2 regions of the Photobacterium sp. WH24 genome follow, and region 1 is predicted to be linked to the other one. Evidence: riboswitches for the same ligand, from Rfam matches in the RefSeq annotation. Region 1 holds a riboswitch; the other holds the start of a gene.
The links. A riboswitch is a leader RNA that binds a small molecule or an ion and turns the genes downstream of it on or off. The one in region 1 is predicted to bind lysine.
Positions count from the first base shown of each region.

Region 2: another riboswitch for lysine. It lies ahead of KCG43_RS02010 (Na+/H+ antiporter NhaC family protein); the one in region 1 lies ahead of lysC (lysine-sensitive aspartokinase 3).

Region 1 is NZ_JAGSOZ010000005.1:259,411-270,015, reverse strand. Features, by position in the region: gene metA (homoserine O-succinyltransferase) at 1-320, shown strand, start outside; gene KCG43_RS08770 (sodium:proton antiporter) at 389-1,726, opposite strand; gene metH (methionine synthase) at 1,926-5,594, shown strand; gene lysC (lysine-sensitive aspartokinase 3) at 5,660-7,039, opposite strand; lysine riboswitch at 7,143-7,324, opposite strand; gene KCG43_RS08755 (alanine--glyoxylate aminotransferase family protein) at 7,581-8,699, shown strand; gene KCG43_RS08750 (Wzy polymerase domain-containing protein) at 8,769-10,556, opposite strand.
Region 2 is NZ_JAGSOZ010000001.1:453,481-464,085, forward strand. Features, by position in the region: gene KCG43_RS01960 (Slp family lipoprotein) at 32-583, shown strand; gene KCG43_RS01965 (alpha/beta fold hydrolase) at 621-1,538, shown strand; gene fadD (long-chain-fatty-acid--CoA ligase FadD) at 1,658-3,355, shown strand; gene rnd (ribonuclease D) at 3,510-4,631, shown strand; gene minE (cell division topological specificity factor MinE) at 4,695-4,955, opposite strand; gene minD (septum site-determining protein MinD) at 4,963-5,775, opposite strand; gene minC (septum site-determining protein MinC) at 5,797-6,459, opposite strand; gene KCG43_RS01995 (YcgL domain-containing protein) at 6,698-6,979, shown strand; gene KCG43_RS02000 (lytic transglycosylase domain-containing protein) at 6,996-7,967, shown strand; gene KCG43_RS02005 (H-NS family nucleoid-associated regulatory protein) at 8,076-8,468, opposite strand; lysine riboswitch at 8,843-9,022, shown strand; gene KCG43_RS02010 (Na+/H+ antiporter NhaC family protein) at 9,128-10,605, shown strand, end outside.

The DNA.
Region 1 (10,605 bases):
TGGACATTCTGGCCACCTCAGATCAGGCAGGAGTGTATTTAGCCGCCACCAAAGATAAGCGTAATGTCTTCGTGACAGGACATCCTGAATACGATGCCCATACATTACATAATGAATATATGCGTGATCTGGGAGAGGGGATGGAGCCCAAAATCCCAGTAAATTACTATCAGGATAATGATCCGGATAAACCGCCTGTTGCGAGTTGGCGCAGTCATGGCCATTTGTTATTTGCCAACTGGCTGAACTATTGCGTCTATCAGCAAACGCCTTATGATTTGGATCACTTCTCGGAAGATCAATTCACCAAGGACGACTGATTGACGCAGCCCTCACAAATAAAAAGACCTGCCAAAGCAGGTCTTTTTCATCGTCAGTATTCGGGTATTCAGGATTTGGGATCGGTTTCCGGTTGTTGGTGAGCATGAGCGGTTTGTTTGTTCTCTTTCGCTTTTTTCGCTTCCCAGGCTTTGGCTTTTTCGATCATAGGTGTGATGGTAGAGCCCTGGATCAGGATAGAGAACACCACGACTGAATAGGTCATCACCAGAATTATCTCTTTCACATCAATATTTTTCTCCGGAATAACGATAACACCGGCAGGGATCGCCATCGCCATCGCCAGAGCAAGACCACCGCGCAAGCCACCCCAAGTGAGGATCTTCACCGACTCGGGATTGTATTGGCGAAAACGTTTAAAGCCAAGATACGACAGCTTCACACTCAGGTAGCGCGCCAGTAGCACCAGCGGCACAGCTATCACCATCAGTGTCCAGTCTTCCTCATGGAAGCTGAAAGACAGCATGCTCATACCAATCAGCAGGAAGAGTACACCGTTCAGGAATTCATCAACCAACTCCCAGAAGTGATCCAGATGGTCTTCACTCTCTTTAGAAAAGCCGATATAACGGGTCCAGTTGCCTATCATGATACCGGAGACCACCATAGCTAGCGGCCCGGACACATGAATAACATCGGCAAAAGCATAACCAGCCGTTGGGATTCCCAGAGTCAGCAGAAGTTCCATGGAGTGATCGTCTGTCGAACTGATCAGATAATGGAACAGCAGGCCGAGAACAAAACCATAGGTTATGCCACCAATGGCTTCCTGCAGGAAAAGATGGCCAACACCCAGCACAGTAGGTGCTTCATCACCAAAGGCGATGGTAAACAAAGTGACGAAGATGACCAGGCCAAATCCATCGTTAAACAGCGACTCACCTTCAATTTGTGTGGAGATGCGGCGCGGCGCGTGCAGTTTTTTTACTATCGCCAGCACGGCTATTGGGTCCGTCGGTGAAATTAATGCGCCGAACAGCAGGCAGTAAATCAGGTCTAACTGGATTCCCAGCATCTGGCATATCCACCAAAGGCTGCCACCGATGAAGAATGTGGAAAACAGTGTGGCCCCCAGAGCCAGAATGGTGATTTCCCATTTTTGATCTTCGAGATGTGGCAGCTTGATCCCTAAACCGCCAGCAAAAAGTAAGAAGCCTAAAATGCCTTTTAGCAGAAAGCTTTCGAAATCGATCTGACCCAGCTGTTCCGCAGCAATTTCTTCGAGGTGAAACCAGCCGTTGTGGCCTGCGATCACAATTCCGAGCGATAAAATAATAGCACCGGCTGTGATGGCGATAGTGGTTTGCATCTTGCCTATTTTGTGGTTAATAAAGGCAATAACCATCGCAGCGGCGGCGAGAAAACAGAGGGTACTGTATACCGACATCCTTGATCCTCATCTGTTGTTAAAGTGTTAAGCAAAAATTGTGACAAAATATAAATGCTCGGGCCTCTGATAGCCATAAAAACTTTAGGCTTACGCTTGGATAATAAGTTTTCGCAAACGATATATGGACGTCTAGATTTCCAATCAGGCTGTGATAGGATGTTAGCAGCTGATAGGTTTAAGTGTAAGGAAGTAAGCAGTGTCGAAGGGTACGGATTTATTACAAAAGCGACTTAAGGAACAGATCCTCATCATAGATGGGGGCATGGGCACCATGATCCAGAGCTACAAGCTGGATGAAGAGGATTACCGTGGTGAACGTTTTTCTGATTGGCATTCGGATCTTAAAGGCAATAACGATCTGCTGGTACTCTCCCAGCCGCAACTGATCAAGGATATTCACTCCGCTTATCTTGAAGCCGGCGCTGATATTCTTGAGACCAACACTTTCAACTCAACGACTATTGCCATGGCTGACTATGACATGGAGAGTCTGAGTGCCGAGATTAATTTCGAAGCGGCAAAGCTGGCTCGTCAGGCGGCTGATGAGTGGACGGCGAAAACACCGGACAAACCACGATTTGTAGCTGGTGTTCTCGGTCCGACTAACCGTACCTGTTCGATATCACCGGATGTGAACGATCCCGGTTTCAGGAACGTGTCGTTTGATCTATTGGTAGCAGCGTATTCCGAATCAACCCGCGCCCTGATAGCTGGCGGGTCCGATATCATCCTGATTGAAACTATTTTTGATACCCTGAATGCCAAAGCCTGTGCGTTTGCCGTGGATAAGGTCTTTGAAGAGCTGGGCGTGACTTTGCCTGTTATGATTTCAGGCACAATCACCGATGCCTCCGGCCGCACCTTATCAGGACAAACCACTGAAGCTTTTTACAATTCTCTGCGACACGTCAAACCTATTTCATTTGGCCTTAACTGTGCATTGGGTCCGGATGAGCTGCGTCAGTATGTGGAAGAATTATCACGTATTTCTGAGTGTGCGGTATCAGCGCACCCGAATGCCGGTCTGCCAAACGCATTCGGCGAGTATGACCTTGAAGCGACAGAAATGGCTGAGCATATCAAAGAATGGGCGGAGTCCGGCTTTCTGAACCTGGTGGGCGGTTGTTGTGGCACCACGCCAGAGCATATTCGTGAAATGGCCCGGGTGACGGAGAATGTAGCGCCACGTCCATTGCCTGAGATTCCTGTGGCCTGCCGTTTATCAGGGCTTGAGCCGCTAACCATTGAAAAAGACACTTTATTTGTCAATGTCGGTGAGCGGACCAATGTGACAGGTTCAGCCCGTTTCCGTAGGTTGATCAAAGAAGAGCTTTATGACGAAGCGCTGGAAGTGGCACGTCAGCAGGTGGAAGCCGGTGCTCAGATCATCGATATCAATATGGATGAAGGCATGCTGGATGCCGAAGCTGCCATGGTGCGCTTTCTGAACCTGTGTGCCTCTGAGCCTGAAATCTCCCGTGTCCCCATTATGATTGACTCATCCAAGTGGGAAATACTGGAAGCTGGCCTTAAGTGTGTGCAGGGTAAGCCAATTGTTAACTCAATATCTCTCAAAGAAGGTAAAGAGAGGTTTGTTGAACAGGCGAAACTGATTCGCCGCTATGGCGCAGCCGTGATTGTGATGGCGTTTGATGAAGTGGGTCAGGCCGATACCCGTGAGCGTAAGATAGAGATCTGTACCAATGCCTATCGCATTCTGGTTGATGAGGTGGGCTACCCGCCGGAAGATATCATTTTTGACCCGAACATTTTCGCAGTAGCTACCGGGATTGATGAGCACAATAACTACGCGGTTGATTTCATTGAAGCTGTAGGAGACATCAAGCGCACTCTGCCACATGCGATGGTGTCGGGTGGTGTTTCGAATGTGTCTTTCTCGTTCCGTGGTAATGATCCTGTGCGGGAAGCGATTCATGCCGTGTTCCTGTATCACTGTTTTAAAAATGGCATGGATATGGGCATTGTGAATGCCGGTCAGCTGGCCATTTACGATGACCTGGCAGACGAGTTACGCGAAGCCGTTGAAGACGTTGTATTGAATCGCCGGGATGACTCTACCGAGCGCTTGCTGGATCTTGCGGATAAGTACCGGGGCAGCGGCGAAGCGGTAGAAGATAAAACAGCCGCTGAATGGCGCGGCTGGCCGGTCGATAAACGCCTGTCCCATGCGCTGGTCAAAGGGATCACTGAGTTTATTGTTGAAGATACCGAAGAAGCCCGTCAGAACGCGGAAAAACCGTTAGAGGTGATTGAAGGGCCTTTGATGGCAGGTATGAACATAGTCGGTGATCTGTTCGGTGAAGGTAAAATGTTCTTGCCTCAGGTGGTGAAATCAGCTCGGGTGATGAAACAGGCCGTCGCTTATCTCGAACCTTACATCAATGCTGAGAAGCAAGTCGGACGCACTAATGGCAAAATACTGCTCGCCACGGTGAAAGGCGATGTGCACGATATCGGTAAAAATATTGTCGGAGTGGTGCTGCAGTGTAATAACTACGAGATCATCGATCTGGGCGTCATGGTGTCTTGCGACAAGATCCTGAAAGTGGCCAAAGAAGAGAAGGTCGATATTATCGGCCTCTCCGGGCTGATCACTCCTTCACTTGATGAAATGGTGCATGTCGCCAAAGAAATGGAGCGTCAGGGCTTTGATCTTCCTTTGCTGATTGGCGGGGCAACAACGTCCAAGGCCCACACGGCAGTCAAAATTGAGCAGAACTACCATGCCCCTGTCGTTTATGTCTCAAACGCCTCGCGTGCTGTAGGGGTATGTTCGGCACTCTTGTCGGATGCCCAGCGGCCAGCGTTTGTTGAGCGCCTTGACAAGGAATACGAGGTAGTGCGGGAGCAACACGCCCGTAAGCGTCCACGAAGTGCTCCTGTCAGCCTGGAAGCTGCCCGCGCCAATAAAGTGGCGATTGACTGGAATAGCTACACTCCTCCCGCGCCGCAAAAGCCGGGGATCCACGTGTTCAAGGATTTTGACATTGCGACATTGCGTCGTTATATCGACTGGACGCCCTTCTTTATGACCTGGTCGCTGAGTGGTAAATATCCCACCATTTTGCGCCACGAAGTAGTGGGTCAGGAAGCCCAGCGCCTATTTGATGATGCCAATCAGCTGCTGGATGAGATCGAAGCCAGCGGCATGATAAAGGCCAATGGTGTCTGTGGCTTATTCCCGGCCAATAATATTGGTGATGATATCGAAGTCTACACCGATGAGACCCGAACCCAGGTACTGACAACCTTACGCGGACTGCGCCAGCAGACAGAGAAACCCAAAGGGCCGAATTACTGTCTGTCGGATTACATTGCCCCGAAAGAAAGCGGTAAAGCTGACTGGATTGGTGCCTTTGCGGTAACCGGCGGAATCGGTGAATATGAGATTGCCGATCAGTTCAAAGCCAAAGGCGATGATTACAACGCGATTATGATTCAAGCGGTGGCAGATCGTCTTGCTGAAGCCTTTGCGGAATTCATGCATGAGACTGTCCGTAAGGAGATCTGGGGCTATGCGCCGGACGAGAACCTGAGTAACGAAGATCTGATCCGTGAGAAATACCAGGGTATCCGGCCAGCGCCAGGCTATCCGGCTTGTCCGGAACACACAGAGAAAGGCGAGATCTGGACCTTGTTGGATGCGGAGGCCAATACCGGCATGATTCTGACAGAAAGCTACGCCATGTGGCCGGGAGCGGCCGTATCAGGCTGGTACTTCTCACATCCGGAATCGCGCTATTTTGCCGTTGCACAGATCCAGCGTGACCAGATGGAAAGCTACGCCGAGCGCAAAGGCTGGGATGAGATCGAAGCGGAGAAATGGCTGGGGCCTAATCTGTGATAGCTGTTCACTGAAGACAAAAAGGCGCTCAATGAGCGCCTTTTTTACCGGAACAGGACGTGAAATTACTCAAAAATCTTACGGTGCAGATTCTGAGCAATAGGCATGGCATGTTCGGTTTTAACCAGGAAGCACAGGTTGTGCGGGCTGGCACCGTAGCAAATCATACGCAGCTTGTACTCGTCCAGCGAATCGAACACGGTACTCACTGAACCGGCAGTCTGACTCATGCGGTTACCAATCAGCGAAATCAGGCACAGATCCTGTTCAATCTCAACGCGACACAGCTCACTGAGCGCGGCATGCGCCCCCGGAGGCAGCGTGGGTGCGCCGCCGCCTGTATCGGTCTGATCCATGGTCAAAGACACGCTGACTTCAGAGGTAGAAATCAGATCAACAGAGACCTTATGCTCAGCCAGAATCCGGAAGACTTCGGCCAGGAAACCATAAGCATGAAACATGTTCAGGCTGGTCAGGGTGATCAGGGTCTGGTTCGAGCGCAGTGCCAGCGCACGGAACAGCGGTGCTTCAGTAACGGATTTACGGATCCAGGTGCCGCCTTGCTCTGGTGCCCTGGACGATCCAACAAACACAGGGATTTGACGGCGAACGGCCGGGATCAATGTCGATGGATGCAAGATCTTGGCGCCAAAATTGGCCATCTCAGAGGCTTCGCTGAAGCTGATTTCTTTGATTGGCGTGGCTTTGGGCGCAATACGCGGATCTGTGGTGTACATGCCTGGGACATCAGTCCATATTTCCAATGTGCTGGCACTCACCGCCTCAGCCATAAGGGCGGCACTGTAATCACTGCCACCGCGGCCAAGTGTTGTTGTGCGACCTTGCTCATCACTACCGATGAAACCCTGAGAAACGATAATCTTATCCTGCAGCAGAGGTAATAGCTTTTCCTCTGTCAGTTGACGAATCATTTCCTGTTCAGGGCTGGCTTTACCAAAGCGGCTGTCAGTACGCAGCACTTCCCGGATATCGTAACGCAATGCGTCAGCACCCATCTCACACATGATTTGCGTAAACAGATGGGTAGACAGCAATTCACCGTTGGCAACCAGTTGATCTGTCAGCTCAGCCGATTTATGTTCTGCGGCTTTTATGGCAAGTTCGGCGACCTGATCGAGCAGTTCATCAATGTTACCCGCAACCTGTTCAGGCTGCTGTAAATCCGCCAGCACGCTGTGGTGAATGGCGCGAAGGCGCTCCATCAGGTTATGTCGGTGCCCGGCATCGGCCACGCCGTTGGCCAGTTCGACTAAAATATTAGTCACACCGGAACACGCACTGATCAACACCAGTTTGGTTGTCGGATTATTGATAACTATCTTAGCACTACGGCTCATTGCAACGAAATCAGCCACACTAGTGCCGCCAAATTTTGCGACTGTGATTTCAGCGTTCAACGCTGAAGAAGAAATTACAGGGCTCAATGTGATCTCCCACTTAACAAAGCGTAAACATGGGGCAAAATTTGGGGAATCTTTCCGACTTGAGTGTCAGAAGAGCCATTAGGCGAGACGTACTAAGACTGCTGCTACCAGAAGCTCTCCACCTGCACTGGATGATGCAGGTGACAGCCAGAAGGATTCAACCTTCAAAGCCGATACGGCAAGCCCCCTGTCTCACCGTATCTCGGCGTTGCTCCCCCTCTCTATGGTGCTTTGGGGTGGGGCCCCGCCGCATAGATACCTGGATAACGCGCCTCTTCCGTTTTCACCTGAAAAATGAGCTTTCTCAGGGTGAACAAAAATTGCCCTTATTGAATATGAGAGGGGGGGCTTTGTCAATGCTTGAATGCATTTTTCTGTGTCAAGATTGTTACTGACTTTGCATAAATTTGCCTGCCTGGTTTCAGGTACGGGTGGTTCTGTTATGCTCGCTAGGAATGCCCTGTAAAAGCGACTGTTGCCAACAATAACTAATGCACTGAATTATAAGTAACTTATGTGTCTGTGCAGATGGAGAAGCCTTATGACAATTCACAGTTTTTACCCACCTCAACGAATACTGATGGGACCCGGTCCGTCGGACATTTATCCGCAGGTGTTGCAGGCGCTCAGCCGCCCGACTGTCGGTCATCTTGACCCACTGTTCATTGGTATGATGGATGAGCTTAAGCAATTGCTTCAGTATGCATTTCAGACTACCAACCCATTTACTATAGCGGTATCTGCGCCGGGCAGTGCAGGAATGGAAGCCTGTTTTGTCAATCTGGTTGAGCCGGGCGAGAAGGTGATCGTCTGCCGTAACGGGGTATTTGGCGAGCGGATGCGGGAAAATGTTGTGCGCTGCGGCGGTGAAGCTGTGCTGGTGGATAATGAATGGGGAGAGCCGGTTGATCCGCAAGCCGTTGAAACAGCACTCAAAGCCCATCCGGATGCGAAAATACTGGCTTTTGTGCATGCGGAAACCTCAACCGGTGCACTGAGCGATGCGGAAACCTTATCCCGTTTAGCCCGTGACCATGACTGCCTGACCATTGTTGATGCGGTAACCTCATTGGGCGGGGTGCCGCTGAAGGTTGATGAATGGCAACTGGATGCCGTGTACTCAGGCAGTCAGAAGTGTTTGTCCTGTGTACCGGGCCTGTCTCCGCTGACCTTTTCGCCGCGGGCCGTGGAGAAAATTCAGCAACGTAAGACACCGGTTCAGAGCTGGTTTCTGGATCAAAGCCTGGTGCTGGCCTACTGGAGTGGTGAAGGTAAGCGCAGCTATCACCATACAGCCCCTGTCAATAGCTTGTATGCGCTGCACGAAGCACTGGTTCGTTTACAACATGAAGGGCTGGAAAATGCGTGGCAGCGCCATGCCGAGATGCACGAGTTACTGCGCGATGGCCTGGAAGCTATGGGGATCCGCTTTGTGGTGGATGAGAAAAGCCGCTTGCCGCAACTCAATGCTGTTTTTATCCCTGACGGGGCCGATGATGCGAAAGTGCGTCAGACTCTGCTGGAAGACTATAACCTGGAAATTGGTGCCGGCCTGGGGGCTCTGGCCGGAAAAGCATGGCGCATTGGACTGATGGGATACGGTGCACGTAAAGAGAATATTGCTCTGTGCCTGAAAGCGCTGGAAGAGGTGCTGAAATAATTATCAGCAAGGAAAAGATGCGGCTGCCCGGGCAGCCGCTTTTTTTGGGGAAGTCTTCAGTTCTTGTTTTCAGTCTTTGTCTGCTTGCCCTTCAGCCTGTGCTATCTGCGGCGAGGGGGTTACGGTTTTTGGCTTGGAAAACTGAGGTAACGCTTCATCGCTGAAATCCATACCCGGGAAAAGATACCGGGCCTCTTCGCGAACCTGTTCAGCTTGATAAGTGTTTGCCAATGCCTGATGAGCTTTGATCAGAAACTGATACAGAATAGGCCTTGGCAGCTCTTTGGCTTTATGGTCAGCCCAATGGATAAAGCTTGTCAGCAACGCAGGATTATCCTGCTGAATGCCCATTTTCAACTGGGTCTGATAAAGATCCCATTCAAACCGGTTGCGCCAGGCCCAGGTGTTATTGACCTTATCCAGGGCGGTTAAATCGGGTGGCGTGGATGATTCAAAGCGGGTCAGCATGGCGCCTGAATATAAGGTGGTGGCCATAAAGAGGCTGACGACAACAGGCAAAAGCATGGCGCTGATTCTGAAGGGCTTATAAAATCGCAGTGTTTGTTTGAAGTATTTCGCACTCAGGGCATCAACCCAATAGATCAGAAACACAAAAATAATCCAGTGGATCAGGGAGTGGTAAAAGGGGTATTCAAGCTGGGTATGCAGTGTTATTGGAAACAGGAGCGCGACCAGAGCCAGCTGAGTGTTGGCCGGTGCGCGGCGAATTTTAGCCAGCACCGCCGCTGCCGCAATCAGCAGTGCCAGTACAGGTAAAATACCCCCTTCACTGGCCCAGAAAAGTAACTCGTTATGGGGATGATCCAGCCCGGGTAACCCATGGGGCGTTTCAGGATCGGCCTGATGCGCTTGCGCTGTCTGCATCAGATAAGCGGGTTCAAAATTACCATAGCCGACGCCCGTGGCCGGTGAGTGCAGGAACATGTCCAGCGCTTGCGGGTAGATGACTGAGCGGGCACTTTCCAGCGACACTCTGCCCGGTTGCGGGCTCCAGTTCAGGCTGCTGGTCAGGTTCCAGGTCACGCTTAATCCCATGACCACCATCATCAGCCACATTCGCCACTGTATTCTGGCTGCAAACTGCATCAGGTAAGGCAGGATAAGTAACATCCCCACAACACTGGCAATCCAGCCGGTTCGCGAGCTGAGCACATACAGCATGGGGATCACAGCGACAGGTGTTAATTGGAGGCCGAGATGGGAGAGGGTCCAGCGGCCCTGAACCATAGGCTGCCGTGCCAGCAGGTAAGCTGAGAGGATCAGCCCGGTGGCCAGGAAGCTGGCCATCACGTTAGGTTGCTGAAAAATACCGTAGGGTCGGTTGAGATCTGTGTTATAGCCAATGCTATTTTGCGGTGAGATCCACAGAAACTGATACCAGGCCAGCGCGGCTTGCAGCCAGACCGCTTTTAAGATCAGCCAGAGTATTTGCTGACGCTGTTTCTGGCTGAAAGCAAACTGCTGCAGTGCCACGAAGAACAACCAGCCAGCCCAAAGGGTAATGATTCGGTTGACGGCGACTTCTGGTCGCGCTTCCGGGAAGAACATGGGGACAGACAGCGTGACGCAGCAACATAAGAGAACCAGCGTCAGGCGTGAATAACGCAATACTTTCTGTCGGCTGATCTCCAGCAGGCCAATAGCAATGGCAAAGCTGAAGGGAATCCAGCTACTGACATTAAAGGGTAGTTCCAGTCCGGATCCTCCCTGATTATGCTGAAAATAATGCATCGACAGCAGAAACAGAAAAGTCAGCGCCAGAATAAAAGGTCGCGTCAGTGGTTTACTGATGGTGGCAGCGGCCAGTCTGGTGCCCCTTAATTGAATGACGGTCACGGTGTCCGGTCCCTCGGCAAATAGACAAAAAGTCAGGCTGAATTCAGCC
Region 2 (10,605 bases), on a different contig from region 1:
CGCGAATTTCTTTTTTAACAAGGATCCTGTGGTGAAAAAATCTATATTGGCATTTGCCTTGATGGTATTGAGTGGTTGCAGTCAACTGCCAGACAGTCTGCAAACATCGACCGAAACACCAGTAACTGACTTAACCCAAGTGATTGAAGACCCTCAGGGTGTACAGGGTAAAGAGGTGCGCCTGGGAGGCGTGATTGCCTCAGTGGTCAATGAAGCGTCACGTACGCGGCTGGAAATAGCCAGCTTGCCTATAGATGAATCAGGCAAGCCTGAATTGAAAGCGTCGCCTCAGGGGCGATTTATTGCTTATGTTGATGGTTTTGCCGACCCTATCGAATACGCTCAGGGTAAACTGGTGACCGTTGCCGGTCAGCTGCGTGGCAGCGAGGTGGGTAAGATTGGTGATTTCGATTACACCTATCCTGTGGTGTTTGCTAAAGGTCAGCAGATCTGGCAAATCAAAGAGCAGATCCGTGTTGATGATGTGAGTGCCTACTACCGCTGCCTTGGTATCCGCTGTCAGTATATCCACTATGGTTTACGGCCAGATAATCTGGATGTCCAGTACCGCGTTACTCCTTAGTTACGACGACCTGCCTGATTGAACAGCGAAACTGACTATGATGTACGAAAGCCGATTACCGCTTGCTGACACTGAGCTGGCGGTAATCACGTCTTTTTCTCCTTGCCGGGAAAGTATACAGCGAGGCAAGCTCATTCCGATAAGCGATGCCGAAAGGCGTCGTCCTACGCTCTTGTTTCTGCACGGCTGGCACGATAACGCTGCCAGCTTTGCTGTGCTGTTTGAGCCACTGGCCGTGAGGTTCAATCTGGTTGCTGTCGACTGGCCCGGGCATGGTCTGTCTGCACATCGCCAGACAGATAATTATTATTATTTCATGGACTATGTCGACGATCTGGCTCAGATCATACAGTCTCTGTCATCTCAAAACCTTATGTTGGTTGGCCATTCTTTGGGGGCGCTGGTTGCGGCAGCCTATGCTGGGGCCTTTCCCGAATCGGTCACTGGACTGGTGCTGATCGAAGGGCTTGCGCCACTCCATGAAAGCGCTGAACGGGTGCCTGAAAGGCTGCGTCAGGGCATTGAAAGCCGGATGCGGCGCAGGCAGCGTCAGTCTGCAGAATTTAAACTGGATTCGTTTCAGGCCGCATTATCTGTTCGTTGTCGGGTAAACAGATTGACACCCGATCAGCTCAGGCCGCTGGTTCAGCGAGCGACCTATACCGACGGCAAACACTGGTACTGGCGTCATGACGATAAATTGCGTTGCGATTCGTTGTTCAGGATGACAAAGGAACAGGTTAAGGCGCTGATGCGGCAAATTGAGTGTCCGGTATTGTCAGTGATCGGTGATAAAGGCTTTTCCTATCTGAAAGAACCGGATGCTGGCTTGTCATGGCTGAAACAGGCCGGGCAAATAGTGGTACCCGGTGGTCATCACTGTCATCTTGATAGCCCTCAGCTTGTTTGTGAGCAGATTTTGCTGCTCAGTTCAAAAATCAATAAGCTGGTCTAATCAGTTGTGTTAATTCAATGTTAATTGTGCTGTAATGCTTGTATAGAACAAGTGTTTGAATGTCCCGCTACAGCCATTTTTGGCGCTTTAAGCCCTAATAAATATAAGGAGAGTGCATGGTGGATAAGGTTTGGCTTAACCGCTATCCGGATGATGTACCGGCTGAAATCAACCCTGATACTTACTCGTCATTGGTTGAACTGTTTGAACAGTCCGTCCAGAAATATTCCGATCAAACGGCCTATATCAATATGGGTCAGGTGATGACTTTCAGAAAGCTGGAAGAACGCAGTCGTGCATTTGCGGCTTATCTGCAAAATGACCTGAAGCTCGAAAAGGGTGATCGGGTGGCTGTCATGATGCCAAACCTGCTTCAGTATCCTATCGCGCTGTTCGGTATTCTCCGTGCGGGTTGTGTGGTGGTTAATGTTAACCCACTATACACACCTCGTGAACTGGAGCATCAACTGAATGACTCTGGTGCAAAAGCCATTGTGATTGTGTCGAACTTCGCTCATACGCTGGAGAAAATTGTCGAAAAAACCAGTGTTGAGCATGTCATTTTAACCAGTCTGGGGGATCAACTTTCCCGGCCCAAAGGCACTCTGGTTAATTTTGTGGTGAAGCACATTAAAAAGATGGTCCCTAAATACCACCTGCCGCATGCCACCTCGCTGAATCATGCGCTGAAGCGCGGGCGCAGAATGCAATACGTGAAGCCTTTCATTTCAGGAGAGGACATCGCTTTTCTGCAATACACCGGAGGGACTACCGGCGTAGCGAAAGGCGCAGTGCTGACGCACAGAAATATGATTGCCAATGTGCTGCAGGCTAAAGCAGCCTACGGACCCATTTTGCATGATGGTCGTGAGCAGGTGGTTACAGCGCTTCCGCTATATCACGTTTTTGCCCTTACTGTGAACTGTCTGCTGTTCATTGAAATGGGCGGCCAGAACCTGCTGATTACCAATCCCAGGGATATTCCAGCTTTCGTCAAAGAGCTGAAGCGCTATCCGTTCACTGCGCTGACCGGTGTAAACACACTGTTCAATGCGCTGCTCAATAATGAAGATTTTCTTGAACTGGACTTCAGCCGTCTGCATCTGTCTGTAGGTGGTGGTATGGCTGTACAGCGTGCCGTTGCGGAGAAATGGTTAGCAACCACAAAGAACTATTTGCTGGAAGGGTATGGCCTGACTGAGTGTTCGCCGTTGGTGGCCGCTTATCCGCATAACCTGACTGAGTACAATGGTTCGATTGGCCTGCCTGTGTCTTCGACAGATATTCGTATTGTGGATGAAGAGGGTAACGTTCTGGCCATGGATCAAACCGGCGAACTGCAGGTCAATGGCCCTCAGGTGATGAAAGGCTACTGGCAGCGCCCTGAAGCAACGCGTGAGGTGCTGACAGAAGATGGCTGGTTATCGACAGGCGATGTTGTGCGCTTTGACGAAGACGGCTTCTTACATATCGTTGACCGTAAGAAAGATATGATCCTGGTCTCTGGCTTCAATGTGTATCCCAATGAAGTTGAAGATGTTGTCGCTTTGCACAGTAAAGTGCTGGAAGTGGCGGCAATCGGTCAGCCGGATGAAGCTTCGGGCGAGGTGGTGAAGATTTGTGTTGTGAAACGCGATTCCAGCTTGACCCGCGAAGAGTTGTTGTCGCATTGCCGTCAATACTTGACCGGTTATAAAGTGCCTAAAGTGGTGGAGTTCAGAGATGAATTACCGAAAACCAATGTCGGTAAAATTCTGCGCCGTGCACTGCGTGAAGAGTCAGAGAAGGTAGCGCAAAAAGAGACAGCGCAAGCATAATCCTGAATTTTAGGATAAACTTGTTCCAGGTTCAGTGCCGGCTTACATAGCCGGCACTTTGTTTTATGCCAGCAGCCAGTATTCATCTGAGAATGGCGTTAGAACACAGAGAAAACAGGCTGGTATCTGCTTGTTATGTTGAAAAAGGTGAGTTTTGAAATTTGAGATTATAACCACGAATGACAGACTGGCTGAGGTTTGCCAGCAGGCAAGTCAACAACAGGCGGTAATGTTGGATACCGAATTTGTTCGTACACGGACCCTGTTTGCTCAGTTGGGGCTGATCCAGCTTTATGACGGCGAACTTCTGTCTTTGATTGATCCTCTCAAGCTGACTGATATGTCGCCGTTATGGGCGTTAATGCAAAATCCTGATGTTGTGAAAGTGCTGCATGCCTGTGGTGAAGATCTGGAGGTGTTCCAGTCTGTTGCTGGCTGCATGCCCGCGCCTATGCTGGATACTCAGATCATGGCGGCCTTTATCGGCCACGGCTTGTCGACGGGATTTGGTGCCTTAGTGCAGGAATATCTGGGCGTTGAGTTGGAAAAAGGGGAAGCCAGAACGAATTGGCTTGCTCGTCCTCTGAGTGACAAGCAACTTGATTATGCCGCCGCAGATGTTTTTTATCTGTTGCCTTTGTATCAGCAGCTTTTGGCAAAAGTGGAAGCGAAAGGGTGGATGGATGCCCTGCGGCAGGAATGCGAAACCATGCTGGTAAAGCGCAGCCGTGTTCCCGACCCGGAGCAAGTTTACACAGACATAAAGAATGCCTGGCAGCTATCCCCTAATCAATTGGCTATCTTACAGAAGCTGGCTTCCTGGCGTCTTCGGGAAGCGAGAAAGCGCGATCTGGCACTTAACTTTGTGCTCAAAGAGCTGCATCTTTGGAAAATTGCTCGCTATGAGATCACCTCAAAAGCAGTTATGGCTCAGGAAGGTTTTGATGAGCGTGAGATTCAAAGACATGGTAATCGTTTGATTTCCATTGTGAAAGACGTTGAAAAAATGAGCCAGTTGGATTATCCGCAGCCATTGTTTCGTTTGATGGAAATGCCCGGCTATAAACAAATGGTTAAACGCATCAAAGATGAAGTAAATGCCGTGGCCAAAGAAACAGGGCTGGCGACGGAGTTTCTTGCCTCGAAGAAGCAAATTAATCAGTTGCTGAGTTGGGCATGGAAGAAGGGCTGCCCTGAAGATCAGTTGCCTGAAATGTTGTCTGGCTGGCGAAGAGCGCTTTTTGCTCATCGGGTGTTGCCTTTGGTTCAGGCTTAAAGCTTGTACGGTAACAAACCAAGTTAACACCTGAAAAAAATCCCCGGCGAACCGGGGATTTTTTTATTTTTCATCGGGCAGGGTGACATTGAGTTCCAGTACCGACAGGTCTTCTTCTTTCTGATCGAGGTGTACCGTGACATGCTCAGGTGAGACATCAACGTAACGGCGGATAACCTCAAGAATATCCTGTTTGAGCTGGGGCAGATAACTCGGATTACCCATACTCGCGGAGCGACGTTCAGCAACAATGATCTGCAGCCTTTCTTTCGCCACACTCGCGGTCGACTGTTTTTTGGGGCGGAAGAACTCTAGCAAAGCCATAGTGTGGTTAGCCTCCAAATATGCGTTTCAGGAAGCCTTTTTTCTCTTCCTCTAAGAATCGGAACGGGCGATCTTCACCCAGTAAGCGTGCAACTGTGTCCTGGTATGCCTGACCTGCATCTGAATCGGCGTCCAGGATAACGGGTTCACCTTTGTTAGATGCATTCAGAACAGATTGGCTCTCAGGTATGACGCCTAGCAGTGGAATGTGCAGAATTTCTTCAACATCCGCGACGCTGAGCATATCGCCATGAACCACACGCGAAGGATTATAACGAGTCAGCAATAAATGTTGCTTGACCGGTGATTCACTGTTTTCGGCTCGACGGGATTTAGAGTCGAGAATACCAAGGATACGGTCTGAATCACGCACAGAGGCCACTTCAGGGTTGGTAGTGACTATCGCCTCATCTGCAAAGTATAAGGCCATCAGCGCGCCTGTCTCTATGCCTGCCGGTGAGTCACAGATGATAAAGTCGAAACCCAGTGCATCTAATTCAGACAAGACTTTTTCGACACCTTCTTTACTTAGGGCATCTTTGTCACGGGTTTGTGAAGCCGGCAAGACGAACAGGTTGTCTACACGTTTGTCTTTAATCAGCGCCTGATTAAGTTTTGCCTCGCCATTGATAACATTGACGAAATCATAAACAACGCGGCGTTCACAGCCCATAATCAGGTCCAGATTCCGCAGGCCGATATCAAAATCAATGACGGCCGTTTTTTTACCTTTTAAGGCCAGGCCGGACGCAATGGCCGCACTGGAGGTCGTTTTACCTACCCCACCTTTACCTGAGGTCACCACGATAATTCGTGCCATCTGTATTATTCCTTTTCAAAGTTATACAGCCAGATGCTCTATATTTAAATTGTTGTCAGTCAGAGAGATAGCGACACTTTTTCCCCAAAAAGCGTCTTGAATTTTGTCACTTAGCCAATAATTACCAGCAATAGATATCAACTCTGACTGTAAATTATGGCAGAAAATCTGAGCATGAGTTTGGCCGCTGGCGCCGGCAATAGCCCGGCCACGCAAACACCCATAAATATGGATACATCCATCAGCAATAATTTCAGCACCTGCGCTGACATGATTCAATACGACGAGATCGCAATTTTTTGCATAAATCTGTTGCCCCGATCTAACCGGGGTGCGAATCACTTTTGCTGGCTCCATCACCGGGCTGGTGGCCCGGGCCTGCTTGGCGGCATTCATGATGGCAAAACCGGCTGATTTCGCCTGTGCTTGCAGGTGAGAGGGCTTGCAGCCACTGATCCCGACGGGGATCATACCCGCATCCTGAATGCCTTGTCGAAGTTGTTCGAAATCAAGTGCCCTGCCAGCCTGGCTGACATCAATCACCAGAGGCGCATGGGCAAAGAATGCCGGAGCCTGCTCCACTTTGTCCTTCAGGAAACTGATTGCCTGTTCTAAGCCGCCGTCAGCCAAGTGTAAGGATGAGAGCGTGTAACTGCCCCCTTTTAATTCTGCCGTTTTTGTCATGGCTTATTCATCTTACGCGGACAATTTCGCGCTCAGGTACGTTATCACATAGGTTATAGCATGTTATATTCCCAGGCAGGTCTCAGCAAGTTCTCCTTGTCAGAGTTCGGTATAAAGTTTAAATGATAGCCACAATGGTGAACGCAGAACGCAGAGGAACCCTGATCCTGATTCGGGGTGGAATGTTTTCTGCTTTTTGTGGTCAGATAATGGTGATTGGTAACCTGCAGGTCAGCTCATGTTTTGTGCAATTTATAAAAGCTCTAAAAAAGAAAACACCTATTTATATATCAATACCAAAGATGATTTTTCAGATGTACCTGAAGCCTTATTGAGCACTTTTGGTACACCTCAGTTTGTTATGGTGCTAAAACTGAGTAATGAGAGGAAGTTAGCGTTGGCGGATATCAATAAGGTACGGGAGTTGCTCTCTACCCAGGGTTATTACCTGCAAATTCCGCCTCCTGTGACTAACCTTCTAGACGAATACAAAGCAAATAAGTCAGAAAATAATACATGACGATGAAAGGGTGGATATGCGTAAGCAATGGGTAGCTGTCTTTGTGTCCTTAGGACTAGGCCTTGCATCACCGATAGTATCGGCTGATGAAAGTTTTGATAATTATGTCTCCGGGCTAAAACAAGAAGCACGTGAGAAGGGGATAGATGATTCGATTCTTGAGTCCGCCTTCGCTGATGTCACATTCATTGAACGTGCAGTTAAAGCTGATAAAAATCAGCCAGAAAAGAAGTTAACACTGGATGAATATTTACCTAAAGCTGTTCCCCAGTGGAAAATTGAACAGGCGAATAAGTATTATCAGCAGCATAAAACGGCACTGGAGCGAATCGGGCGTCAGTATGGTGTTCAGCCCAGGTTCATCGTGGCATTGTGGGGCGTGGAAAGTAATTTTGGTCGCTTAACCGGCTCGTATAATGTCATTGAAGCGTTGACGACGCTTGCTTATGAAGGTCGCCGTGAAGCCTTCTTCCGTGAGCAGGTCATGGCGGCTTTAACTATTTTACAGCAAGGCCATATTACTGCAGCGGATATGAAAGGCTCCTGGGCCGGTGCCATGGGGCAGCCTCAGTTTATGCCGACCTCATACCTGACCTTTGCTGTTGACGGAAATGGCGACGATAAAGCTGATATCTGGAAAACGGAAGATGATGTTTTTGCTTCTGCGGCCAACTACCTGAGTAAATCAGGTTGGGATGACAAATACACATGGGGACGCCAGGTACGTGTTCCTGATAGGTTGAGCGACACCCTGAAAGGTGTGGAATCCCAAAAGATGAAAACGTTGTCTGAGTGGGATCAACTGGGTGTGCGCCGTTTGAATGGCACTGCGCTACCTAAGGTAGATATCAATGCATGGCTGGTGCAACCAGACGATAATCATGGCAGAGCTTACTTAGTGTACGGTAATTACCAAACATTACTGAAATGGAACCGGTCGCATTATTTTGCGTTAGCCGTCAGTACACTGGCAGACAGTATTCGGTAGCTGCGGATTTAGCTGAACAAAAAACGATATGCGTTATTAATTGCGAATAATAAAAAACCCGGCAGCAATGCCGGGTTTTTTGATCTGGTCTTGATCAACCTTGTTTGATCAAAGCTTGAAGTCGTCCAGAGATTTACCTTCATCCAGTGCTTTTTTAAGAGCGCTTGGCGTGCGGCCTTGGCCTGTCCAGGTTTTCTCTTCACCGTTTTCATCGATGAACTTGTATTTAGGCGGGCGAGCTGCACGCTTGGTTTTTGCTTTACCAATGTTTGCCATCAGTTCTTCAGGATCAATACCATCAGCCAGTAGCATATCTCGGTATTGCTTCAGTTTTTCTTCGCGCTCTTTTTCTTTCGCAATTTCTTCCGCTTCTGATTCTTCACGTTCATCAACCACGGTCTGAAGTTTTTCCAGGGCTTCTTTCAGTTGCTCCAGTGAATATTCACGAGCAAGTGCACGAAGACTACGAAGGTTTAATAGCGCTTTCATTGCATCAGACATTTCAAATTTCCTGTTGGCGTTATACTAATTATTAGTGAATCACTTTATATCTGCAATAGTAATACTTTTTAAACCCAACTGCCAAATAAAATTGTTAGTTTGCATTATTAATCAGGCGGTTTTTTATACTTGAACTTTATCTTTGAACAATGAAAGGCGGCACCATTCGTTTTTTTGCTTGTTAATAAAATGGGGGAGTACGAATATTTTAACTTGCTGTAATGCTAATAATTTCATATTCATTTACAGTGCGTTTTGGGCGCAAATGTAAGTAAATACAGAAGATTAGTGCAGTAGTATTAACTCAAAGTAGCAGATATTGGCTTTCTGTAGTTGCAAATCAGATAACAAAAAGTAGAATACGCGATTCCTTGACTAAGGGTAGAGGTGCATTATCTATCAGTAACTGGCGGGAGGTGACCCCGAGGAACGTCAGTGAAAGGAGCTAATGCCGAAGTAAGGCTGGTCTGTCAAATCACCTTGCTGGGGTTGTCACTGAAAGGGACAACACTGCCATAGTAACTTACAATTAACTATGGAGCGCTACTGTGGGGTCGGGAGGGGCATCAGTCTCTTTCCTATATCGCTTCCCATCACGGTTGACATCGGTACCGTGTTTAACAGTAGATCTCCAACCACGATCGGTTGTAGTAGAGATCATGAACCTAGTAGATTTTTCCCAATCCTCCATTTCCATTTTACCGCCACTCGTGGCGTTAAGCCTTGCTATTCTTACTCGACGAGTGCTTATCTCGCTGGGTATTGGCATTTTGATCGGTGCGTTATTGCTGACTGATTTCAGTATGTTCAATACTGTCTCTTATTTGAGAAACAAAATTGAAGGGCTGTTTATAGATGGTGACAGCATCAATACCTGGAATATGAGTATTGTTGCTTTCTTGCTTTTATTAGGCATGACCACAGCATTACTGACGCTCTCTGGTGGTACGCGTGCTTTTGCACAATGGGCGCAAACTAAGATTAAAAGTAAACGCGGTGCAAAACTTTTAGCGGCTTTTCTTGGCGTGTTTATTTTTGTTGATGATTATTTCAACAGCTTGGCGGTTGGTTCGATTTCCCGGCCAGTCACCGACCGCTTTTATGTTTCCCGCTCAAAACTGGCTTATATTCTGGACTCCACTGCCGCACCTATGTGTGTACTGATGCCTGCATCCAGTTGGGGGGCATATATCATTACAGTGGTGGGGGGTATTTTGGTTTCACATGGTGTGACTGAATATTCTGCGTTAAGCGCCTTCATGCAATTGGCACCTATGAATTTTTACGCTGTGTTCGCGCTGCTGATGGTATTTGTTGTTGCCTGGTTCCAATTAGATGTTGGTTTGATGAAGAAGCATGAAGTTCAGGCCAGTCATGCTCGCGGGTTTGACAATGAAGAAGTTCATGCCGAAGCCAAAGATTTGAATGACGAACTTGAAATAGAAGAAAGTGAAAATGGAAAAGTGGGCGATCTCATTATTCCTATTCTGGTACTGGTGGCAGCCACATTATTCTTCATGATCTACACCGGTAATCAGAGTTTGCAGGCTGACGGTAAACCGTTTTCTATTCTTGGCGCATTTGAGTCTACCGATGTTGGGGCCTCTTTGTGTTACGGCGGTCTGCTGGGGTTATTATCGGCACTGGTTGCCGTTGGACGCCAGGCTATTCCGGTAAAGCACATTGCGCATGCTTTATGGATTGGTGCGAAATCCATGTTCGGTGCCATTCTTATTCTGTTTTTTGCCTGGACAATCGGTAGCATAATCAGCGATATGGCAACAGGTAAATTCCTGTCGACTTTGGTTCAGGGCAATATTAACCCTGTCTGGTTGCCTGTGATTCTGTTTCTGCTGGCCGGTATTATGGCTTTCTCGACCGGTACGTCCTGGGGCACCTTTGGTATTATGTTGCCGATAGCCGGCGATCTGGCTGCGGCAACTGACATCAGCCTGATTCTGCCTATGCTCAGTGCGGTACTGGCTGGTTCTGTTTTTGGCGATCACTGTTCACCTATTTCAGACACCACCATATTGTCTTCAACGGGGGCACGCTGTAATCACATTGACCATGTGTCGACACAGTTGCCTTACGCATTGTCCGTTGCACTCGTTTCTGCGGTAGGCTTTACCGTGTT